Regions from separate parts of the Paenibacillus sp. NN59 genome, predicted to be linked through region 4. Evidence: riboswitches for the same ligand, from Rfam matches in the RefSeq annotation. Region 4 holds a riboswitch; each other region holds the start of a gene.
What was found. Region 4 has a riboswitch for thiamine pyrophosphate ahead of thiM (hydroxyethylthiazole kinase). Riboswitches for the same ligand answer to the same signal wherever they lie in the genome.

Region 1 (2,204 bases), 280 kb from region 4:
GGTACATCGATTGATGGCTACACTGGAGGATCGGGGGTTCGTAATACGTGATGCGGCAACCGAGAAGTATCGGCTAGGTATTCGAATCTGGGAGCTGTCAGCGCATATGTCACGTAGTGACGATCCTGCAATTTTGCTGTTACCTGCAATGGAGAGGCTGCGTGATCGCTTGGGCGAAACCGTAAGTCTCTACCTTCGTGATGGCGGTGAACGGATTCGGATTCAGGCTGTGCAGAGTGATCAGGCGATTCGGCGGGTTGCACCTGTAGGGGTCAGACTGCCGCTTTCCGTAGGAGCCTCCAGCAAAGTATTAATGGCTTTTGCCGCTGATGAGGATCGGGAGGAACTGATGAACGGCCCGGAATGGCCAGTATTTATCGATCCGGCCGTCTATCTGGCACAGATGGAAGACATTCGAGTGAGTGGCTACGCAACCAGCTATGAGGAACGCGAGCCGGGAGCTGCCGCTGTGTCTGTGCCAATTATGGATCGCAGAGGCAACATTGCAGCAGCGCTTTCCGTGTCTGGACCTGTTAGCAGGCTCTCGCAAGAGACATTACATGAGTACGCGCCTGTGTTGAAAGAAGCAGCTGTACAAATGGGACTTATGTTGCCATAGGGGAAGGCTCTTGCATGAAGTTTTGCTCGAAGGGAATTTCCTCTCTGGAATATTAAGGTTGAATTTAAGCCCAGATTACGCTACTCTGTAATGGACGACCCAGCGGGGTCGGTTGAATGTCATATTTTAAGTTGAACAGCGGCTTGATTGTCGCAATACGTTTACGTTACTGGGGGAGTCCGAATTGTCCGGACTGAGACGGGATCGCATGAGATCCCGGACCCTTTGCACCTGATCTGGATCATACCAGCGTAGGGAAGTAATCGGCCATATGACCACAGACACCACAGACGTTAACCCGGGATCCATGCTGTATTGCAGCAGGTGGCCCTTGTTGCGTGTATGGTGATGGACATTAGTCGGTTCCTTCGGAACCGGCTTTTTTTATTTACAGCGGCAAGCAGAGATTCAGTTGTTGTGTTTCACCTTGGAAGTGACAGCACAATAATTGCGGCATATATGCCTAGACTTCTAAGAGAAGTGATCTCGTGTTTCGTGCTCATGCTGATTGTGCATAAAAGTTGTCTTTTGGATCATTCTAGCTGCTTATGCAGGGTCAATCCTGCTGTGCTTCTGTGCTCTGCTTTTTCCAGACAGGTGTGGTAAGTCAAAGCTGTCACATTGGTGGACGATATGGGCAAATGAAGATCACAGAGGAGGAAACAGGAGACATGAATACAGGTAACCAAACGGGGCAACAGACGGGAATAGAGGAAACAGGGCGCGATGGTCATCCGGTGGAAAAGAAAACCGGAGCGGCTGGAGGGGTACAACCCTTCCCGGGCAGCCGCAAAGTCTACATTCAGGGCTCACGACCGGACATTGCTGTACCGGAGCGTGAAATTGCCCTTCATGATACGAATACTCCCCAAGGAGTGGAGCATAATGAGCCGCTGCGTGTCTACGATACGAGCGGCCCGATGACCGATCCCGAATTCCAGATGGATATTCGGAAGGGATTACCTGCGCTCCGAAATCACTGGATTATGGAGCGCGGTGACGTTGAAGCATATGAGGGCCGCGCAGTGAAGCCGGAGGATAACGGATTGAAGGCGGGAGGACGGAGAGCCGGGGCAGAGGAGTACCCGGGATTCCGCGGTCAACCGCTACGTGCTCAGGCTGGACGCTCTGTCACACAGATGCATTATGCAAGGCAGGGCTTGATTACGCCCGAGATGGAGTACGCCGCTATTCGTGAAGGCGTAGAGCCTGAATTCGTGCGGCAGGAGCTGGCGAGCGGCCGGGCTATTCTTCCATCCAACATCAATCACCCGGAGAGTGAGCCGATGCTGATTGGGCGTCATTTTCACGTGAAGATCAACGCCAACATAGGTAATTCCGCTGTATCTTCCTCTATCGAGGAGGAGGTGGAGAAGATGACCTGGGCTGTTCGCTGGGGATCGGATACGGTAATGGATCTCTCCACAGGCAAAGACATTCATACCACACGGGAATGGATCATCCGTAACTCCCCAGTGCCGATTGGTACGGTGCCGCTCTATCAGGCACTGGAGAAGGTAAATGGCGAGGCGGAGGCCCTCACTTGGGAGTTGTACCGGGATACGCTGATTGAACAGGCGGAGCA
Region 2 (2,204 bases), 2.8 Mb from region 4:
TGCTAAATTGACGCGTTATGCGGCCAACTATGAGAAATTTCTTGAAATGGCAGATATGCAGAAAGCACAGCATATTGATGCCTATGAGAAGCAACAGGAATACATCAAAAAGCAGGAAGATTTCATTCAACGCAACAAAGCTCGAGCTTCGACCTCTGGTCGAGCGAAAAGCCGGGAAAAACAACTTGGAAAGGTCGAGCGAATTGATCGACCAGACGAAGCAGCAAAACCAGCATTTAAGTTCAAGGATGCCCGCGCAAGCAGCAAAACCGTTTTTGAAGGTATTGATTTTGAGATCGGTTATACGTATCCATTACTACCTAAGATGACCATGACGATTGAACGTGGTGAAAAGATCGCGATTGTGGGGTGCAACGGGGTAGGTAAATCAACACTGCTTAAAACGATCTTGGGTAAAATAGCGCCAATTAGCGGAAAAACGTTTCTTGGAGATTATTTGGAGACGGCATACTTTGAACAGGAAGTACGAGCCGGGAATATTACACCGATCGATGATGTATGGAACGAGTTTTCACATCTAACGCAGAACGAGGTGCGAGGACATCTTGCACGTTGCGGGCTCAAAAATGAGCATATTACGCGTCCGCTTAACATGCTGAGCGGGGGAGAGCAAGCCAAAGTCCGTTTGTGCAAACTGTTGATGCGGGAGAGCAACTGGGTCTTGTTTGATGAGCCGACGAACCATCTGGATGTAACGGCGAAGGCTGAGCTACAGCGGGCACTGAAGGAATATAAAGGAACCGTTTTGCTTGTATCGCACGAACCGGATTTTTATGAAGGCTGGGTCACCAAAACGTGGGATGTAGAAGAGTGGTCCGAAAAAGCACGATGACAAAAAAAACCGGTTGTGGTAATATAGGCTACAACTTCATATGAACACTAGGGGGGCCGCACGATGCGGCTGAGATGGAAGAATGCGATTCCGGACCCTTTGCACCTGATCTGGATCATACCAGCGTAGGGAAGTGGCGCGTTTCAGCGAAAGCGATAGTAAATGATTCTAACGTAAGAACAGGATCTTATTACATCGTGATGCCAAGCGGTTCAATATCAAAATAAACAGTTATAGATTTGACTATCAAACTGTTTAACAGGTATTTGTCAGACGCTTGTGATTGAACTGAACCTTTGTTTATACGCAGCCACTCCCCTACGGGAGTGGCTTTTTTGGTTTTATATTTGTCATTACTACTTCTCCAAGCCTGTAGCTGAAAGGAGCGAGAACGAGACTGCATACCTTGATGTTTGATTATGATGCTCATGAATCAGGTAAAACTTCAACAGACCAGTGGTACAAGCGGACAGATAAATCTGTACCAACCTGTGGACTAGAGAAAGACTTTTTTGAGTTACATGTGATATCTACGAATAAAGCGGAACAGTCAGTCATGTTGAAGGCAGCCAAAGATATTTGGCCTTATGTGCATTACATTCATATCCGGGAAAGGCAACTCTCGCAACAGGAATGTTTTAACTGGGCCAAATTGATGGTAGAAGCGGGTGTTCCAGCTTCCCGCATTGTAATCAACGGTGCGAACCTATATTCGTCAGGCTATTTTTATCAAGGGGTACATTGGAGCCAAGATATGCTGGAAAGGGCAAAAGTAATGGTAAAGCCGGAGAACAAGCATGATTTGAGGCTCCGGTTGGGGATATCGGTGCATTCGTTGCATGAAGCGAGAATTGCCGAAGAGTATGGCGCGGATTACCTTTTTTTCGGGCATGTGTACGCAAGTGCAAGCAAACCGGATTCTGTAGCGAGGGGATTAGATGCGTTATCGGAAGTGTGCTCCAGTGTCAAGGTGCCTGTTATTGCAATTGGGGGGATTCAGCCGGATAACATTCGGGCCGTCAGGTCTGCGGGAGCCAGGGGTGCTGCTGTGATCTCAAGTGTGTTAAAACATGCAAACCCTGCTCATGCTGTTGCGCTTCTTAAACAGGCTGTGGAAGCGGTGAAGTGAATGTTTCTCGATCAAAAAGTTGGAAATGACGCCAACCTAATAAGATCGGAATGTTGTTCAAACAAGGAGATGACAAAATGGTACAGAGAGGACCGAGTCAACCCGAGGAAGTGATCGACTCATCGTGTGAACAAGATAAGTTTAAGCGGCTACCGCTATCCGAAACTTTAACTAAGAAACCAGAAACCTTTCATGCAGAAACAATCATTGTGGGCGGTGGAG
Region 3 (2,204 bases), 500 kb from region 4:
CTTTTCCAAAGGGGAAAATCCGCTTTTTCAGGTTTTTTCTGTACTCTCCGTTTCTTGTGTACAAAAAATTCAACTTATCCATTAAGCTGTGGAAAAAATTCAAGAGAAAGCGCGCTTATGAGGTGGTTTTCCTTAGAAAACCTTATAAGCGTTGACTTCTTCAATTTTTTTCTGCCCTCTTCGTTCAAAACGTGTAAATATCAAAGTTCATGGTTACAGTTAGATTTAATATTACTGTGGTAAAAATTCATTGGTGTATGCTTTCGTTACATCAATCTCTTTATCCAGCAGTTTCTTGCTGAACATCCAGTCGGTGTAGTTCTTCCATACGTCTTCCTTTTGTTCACCCCAGCGCGGGGCATCATCTTTGTATTTCGGGCTGAGCCACTTTTGGCTTGCGAGTACTAATTCTTTGTCCAGGTCGGGAACAGCTTTGATCAAAATGTTCGCTGCTTCTTCAGGGTGATCAATCGCATATTGATATCCTTCAGAAGTGGCCTTCAGGAAAGCCTTCACCAGTTCAGGGTCTTTCTGAATCGTCTGTTCATTGGTCACGAGTACAGGGGTGTAGTAATCCAGCGCTTTGGCATAATCCTTCACATATAACATGTCAATCGGTTCTCCGCGTAATTCAGCCTCAATTCCTGTCCAGGCATAGAAAATCCACGCAAAGTCGATGTCCCGTTTCACAGCTGTGAAGAAGTCGGCATCGCCCATGTTAATCTTTTTGACTTTGGATACGTCAGCACTTTCGCCCTCCATAATGGATTGCATCACCGCTTCTTCCACTGGGGAACCCCAGCCGCCGTAAGTTTTACCTTCAAAGTCTTTGGGTGATTTGATCTTACGATCCACTGGAGCGGCAAAACCGGATGTATTATGCTGAATAACTGCGGCAATCGACACAAGAGGAACGTCCTGCGTACGCGCCTGAGTTACACTTTCCTGATAACTGACGCCAAACGGTACCTCACCCGAGGCAACCATCGTATCCGCACCGCCGGCTCCTGGCTGTACAATCTCCACATTTAAACCTGCTGCTTTATAAAAACCTTGGTCCACCGCTGCATACAGACCGGTATGATTCGTATTTGGAGTCCAGTCGAGCACGACCTTTACATCTTTCAGTGCAGTACCGCTCCCCTGATTGGTTTGGTCCGAACCTGTCGCACCTTGCTGCTCTGTTGGAGCGGCTTCTTTGCCACCACATGCAGCTACGGTAACGAGTAGCACACACATGAGTAACATTCCCATCGTTTTACGCCATTTCATCGTGTTTCTCTCCTTCGGTATGTCCGGCCGGATGGCACGGGGGTACTCCTTGGCTTCATATCCAATCCCTTTGCATAAATCGACGAATTTATACTCGCGGGTTATCCGAATAACGTCATTTTTCTGTTTCTGCATGTCAAAAGAAAACAAAAAAAGCGCCCCGTAATCTGGGACGCGTGCAGGCGTGAGAGAGTGGCGTTCAGCTTATAGCTGTGCCGTTGCAATATACTCCGATTCCTACGCTGGCATGATCCAGATCAGGTCTAAGGGTTAGTATCTTGATGGGATACACTCTCAGCCGGCCAATTCCGACTCCCCTGGGAAACTATGAAGTTACGGGCATTACTAGGTGTAATTATAGGCCAGTGACAGGATTGTGTCTACATAAGTTGGACTAAAAATATTTTCACAGAATGTTCACTTATGTGAGGGTAGCCCGATTGTCTATAATGATCCAAGTTACAGAAAGGATGAGTGTATTGTCAGTACGCAAGAAACAACAAGTGATTTTTGGACTTATGATGTGTACAGGAATGGTCGTAGTGATGATGACCTTCAATCTATGGCATACGGGGATGTTAAGTCAGATGTCCGTGCTGCAGCTATTGCTCCAATTTGTGATCTGTTTTGCCATCGCCTTTTTGGTGGAGTCGTTCATCGTGGGACCGATAGCGAGAAAAATCACATTTTCCTTCTCATTTGCGAAGTCGAGTAAAATTAGAGGTGTAGTTACGATGTCCTTTTTCATGGTAATCGGCATGGTTTTGCTCATGTCTTTATATGGCATCATTACAGCCTATACTGCAGGTCAGCTAGAAGGAGATTCCGTAATCAATGCGTATCTTCATACGATTGTACGTAACTTCGGTCTGGCATTGCCTTATCAGTTGATTGTACTCGGGCCGCTAGTGCGTTATGTATTTGGCAAGTTG
Region 4 (2,204 bases):
TTATCAGACCCGGCAATCGTTAACGCTTGAGCAATATTCATCACACACCTCCACGAATCTGACGGATTTGTGCATGCTCGGAGAACAGCGAAGGTGTAATCTGCGCCAGTTGATTTAACAATTCAATCTGGAAGCTGCCTGGCCCCTGATGAGCCGTTCGTGCTGCAGCCTGTTCAGCGGCTACACCGTAGGTTGAGACAGCTTCCACCACACTGTTCAGCATGTCGCGCCCCGGCTCGGCAATCGCTGCAAAAGCACCAATGACTGAGCTTAGCAGACAGCCTGCCCCGGTAACTTGGGTGAGCAATGCATGTCCGTTGCTTGTGAGGAAAGTATGATATCCGTCTGTAATAATGTCGTACTGGCCCGTAATAACGACAATACAGTCAAGTTGTTGCGCGGCCTTCTCCGCAATGCTAATCCGATCACCCTCGCCAACCCCAGCGTCCACACCTTTGATATTCCATGGCACACCAATGACATGGGCCACTTCGGCGACATTGCCTCTTAATACGGTAAGACGAAGCTCACGAACCAGCATTTGTACCGTATCGGTGCGATATGTCGTGGCTCCTGCACCAACAGGATCAAGGACAACAGGCACATGATGTGCATTGGCTGATTGTCCGGCTAGACGTATCGCTTGAACGACCTTTTCATCCAATGTGCCGATGTTCAGAACCACCGCGCCAGCCATTCGAGCGACGTCAGCGACTTCTTCATGAGCATAGGCCATAAACGGAGAGGCTCCGAGGGCAAGCAGACCATTTGCGGTAAAAGGGGCAACCACAAGGTTGGTAATATTATGAACCAAAGGATTGAGTGAACGTACACGTTCAAGATAAGACATCCAAATGACCTCCTTATTTTCAAATGATGGATATGGTTATGAGCGAGACGACTTGCTGAAATACAAAAAAGCCCCGTCCATTTCCGGAGAAATGAACGGAGCTATACGTTTGAACTGAAGTTGATCCCCATCTAGGATAGAGATCCCCTACTGCCAATAAAAGCCGCTCCACTTCCCTCCGCTGGTATAATCCAGATCAGGTTCAAAGGGTCCGAATCGTCGTATTCGTCTCAGCCGCAAGGCTCCCCCAGTGCAAATGTACAAGATATGCAGTTATGTACTCAGCATATATCCATCTTGACTTAATGTAAATAGGGCGAGGATTTAAGCCTTGAAATGGGGATGAAAAATACACTGGACTTTGTTACTGATCCGCTATTCTGATTTACCTTAGCTCGTGAACCCGATATAATGGGGATTGGCTCATATGGCCGTACTACGAATGAGGGCAGGACCGTTGTTCCTCCCGGCAGAATGGGGACCCTGAGTTGAAAACGTTCAAGAAAGTATATATTGAAATTACGAGCATCTGTAATCTGGCATGCAGCTTTTGTCCACAAACGAAGCGAGCCAAAGGATTCATCGACCCTGAAGTCTTTAATAATATATTGGATCAGATCAAACCACACACAAAACATATTTACCTGCACGTCAAAGGGGAACCGCTGCTTCATCCCAAAATTGACCTGTTGCTGGATATGGCTCATGCCAAGGGATTTAAAGTGAACATTACGACCAACGGTACGCTACTGCCAAAGACACAGCATAAATTATTGGGCAAACCTGCACTGAGACAGATGAATTTCTCGCTGCACAGCTTTGACGGTCATGAAGGTTCTACGGATCGTGACGGATACTTGCATAACATCTTGTCTTTTGTTCGTGAAGCGGTGAAACATAACGTCATTGTCTCGTTCCGACTATGGAATCTGACTCAGGATAACTTCACCAATGCTCAGATGAATCGCAATCGGGAGACGCTTGAGGTGCTGGAAAAGGAATTCAATCTGGACTTCCGTATTGAAGAAAAGGTGGTTGCGGGTAGTGGCGTGAAAATTGCACCCAACGTATACCTGAATCAGGACCATGAATTCCAATGGCCAAGCCTCGATGCACCTGAAGATGACGGCAAAGGTTTTTGTCATGCATTACGCAGTCAGGCAGCTGTGCTGGTTGATGGAACCGTGGTTCCATGCTGTTTGGACGGAGAAGGTGTCATCAACCTTGGAAACATCCATGAAAAGTCTTTTTCCGATATTGTGGACGGAGAGCGTGCGAACAATCTGGTATACGGTTTTTCCAAAAGGGAAGCTGTAGAAGAACTTTGCCGCAAGTGCGGATACCGGCAGCGCTT

Region 1: it holds a riboswitch for thiamine pyrophosphate, as region 4 does, so the genes downstream of both, thiC (phosphomethylpyrimidine synthase ThiC) here and thiM (hydroxyethylthiazole kinase) in region 4, are expected to answer to the same signal.
Region 2: it holds a riboswitch for thiamine pyrophosphate, as region 4 does, so the genes downstream of both, ACT89M_RS16580 (thiamine phosphate synthase) here and thiM (hydroxyethylthiazole kinase) in region 4, are expected to answer to the same signal.
Region 3: it holds a riboswitch for thiamine pyrophosphate, as region 4 does, so the genes downstream of both, ACT89M_RS02380 (ABC transporter substrate-binding protein) here and thiM (hydroxyethylthiazole kinase) in region 4, are expected to answer to the same signal.

What each region holds. Positions count from the first base shown of each region.
Region 1 is NZ_CP199678.1:732,996-735,199, forward strand. It holds gene ACT89M_RS03370 (IclR family transcriptional regulator) at 1-619, shown strand, start outside; TPP riboswitch at 781-894, shown strand; gene thiC (phosphomethylpyrimidine synthase ThiC) at 1,291-2,204, shown strand, end outside.
Region 2 is NZ_CP199678.1:3,773,548-3,775,751, reverse strand. It holds gene ACT89M_RS16585 (ABC-F family ATP-binding cassette domain-containing protein) at 1-853, shown strand, start outside; TPP riboswitch at 893-1,002, shown strand; gene ACT89M_RS16580 (thiamine phosphate synthase) at 1,263-1,982, shown strand; gene thiO (glycine oxidase ThiO) at 2,060-2,204, shown strand, end outside.
Region 3 is NZ_CP199678.1:515,053-517,256, forward strand. It holds gene ACT89M_RS02380 (ABC transporter substrate-binding protein) at 232-1,272, opposite strand; TPP riboswitch at 1,489-1,601, opposite strand; gene ACT89M_RS02385 (DUF2798 domain-containing protein) at 1,743-2,204, shown strand, end outside.
Region 4 is NZ_CP199678.1:1,014,695-1,016,898, forward strand. It holds gene thiD (bifunctional hydroxymethylpyrimidine kinase/phosphomethylpyrimidine kinase) at 1-41, opposite strand, end outside; gene thiM (hydroxyethylthiazole kinase) at 41-850, opposite strand; TPP riboswitch at 1,007-1,109, opposite strand; gene ACT89M_RS04485 (radical SAM/SPASM domain-containing protein) at 1,339-2,204, shown strand, end outside.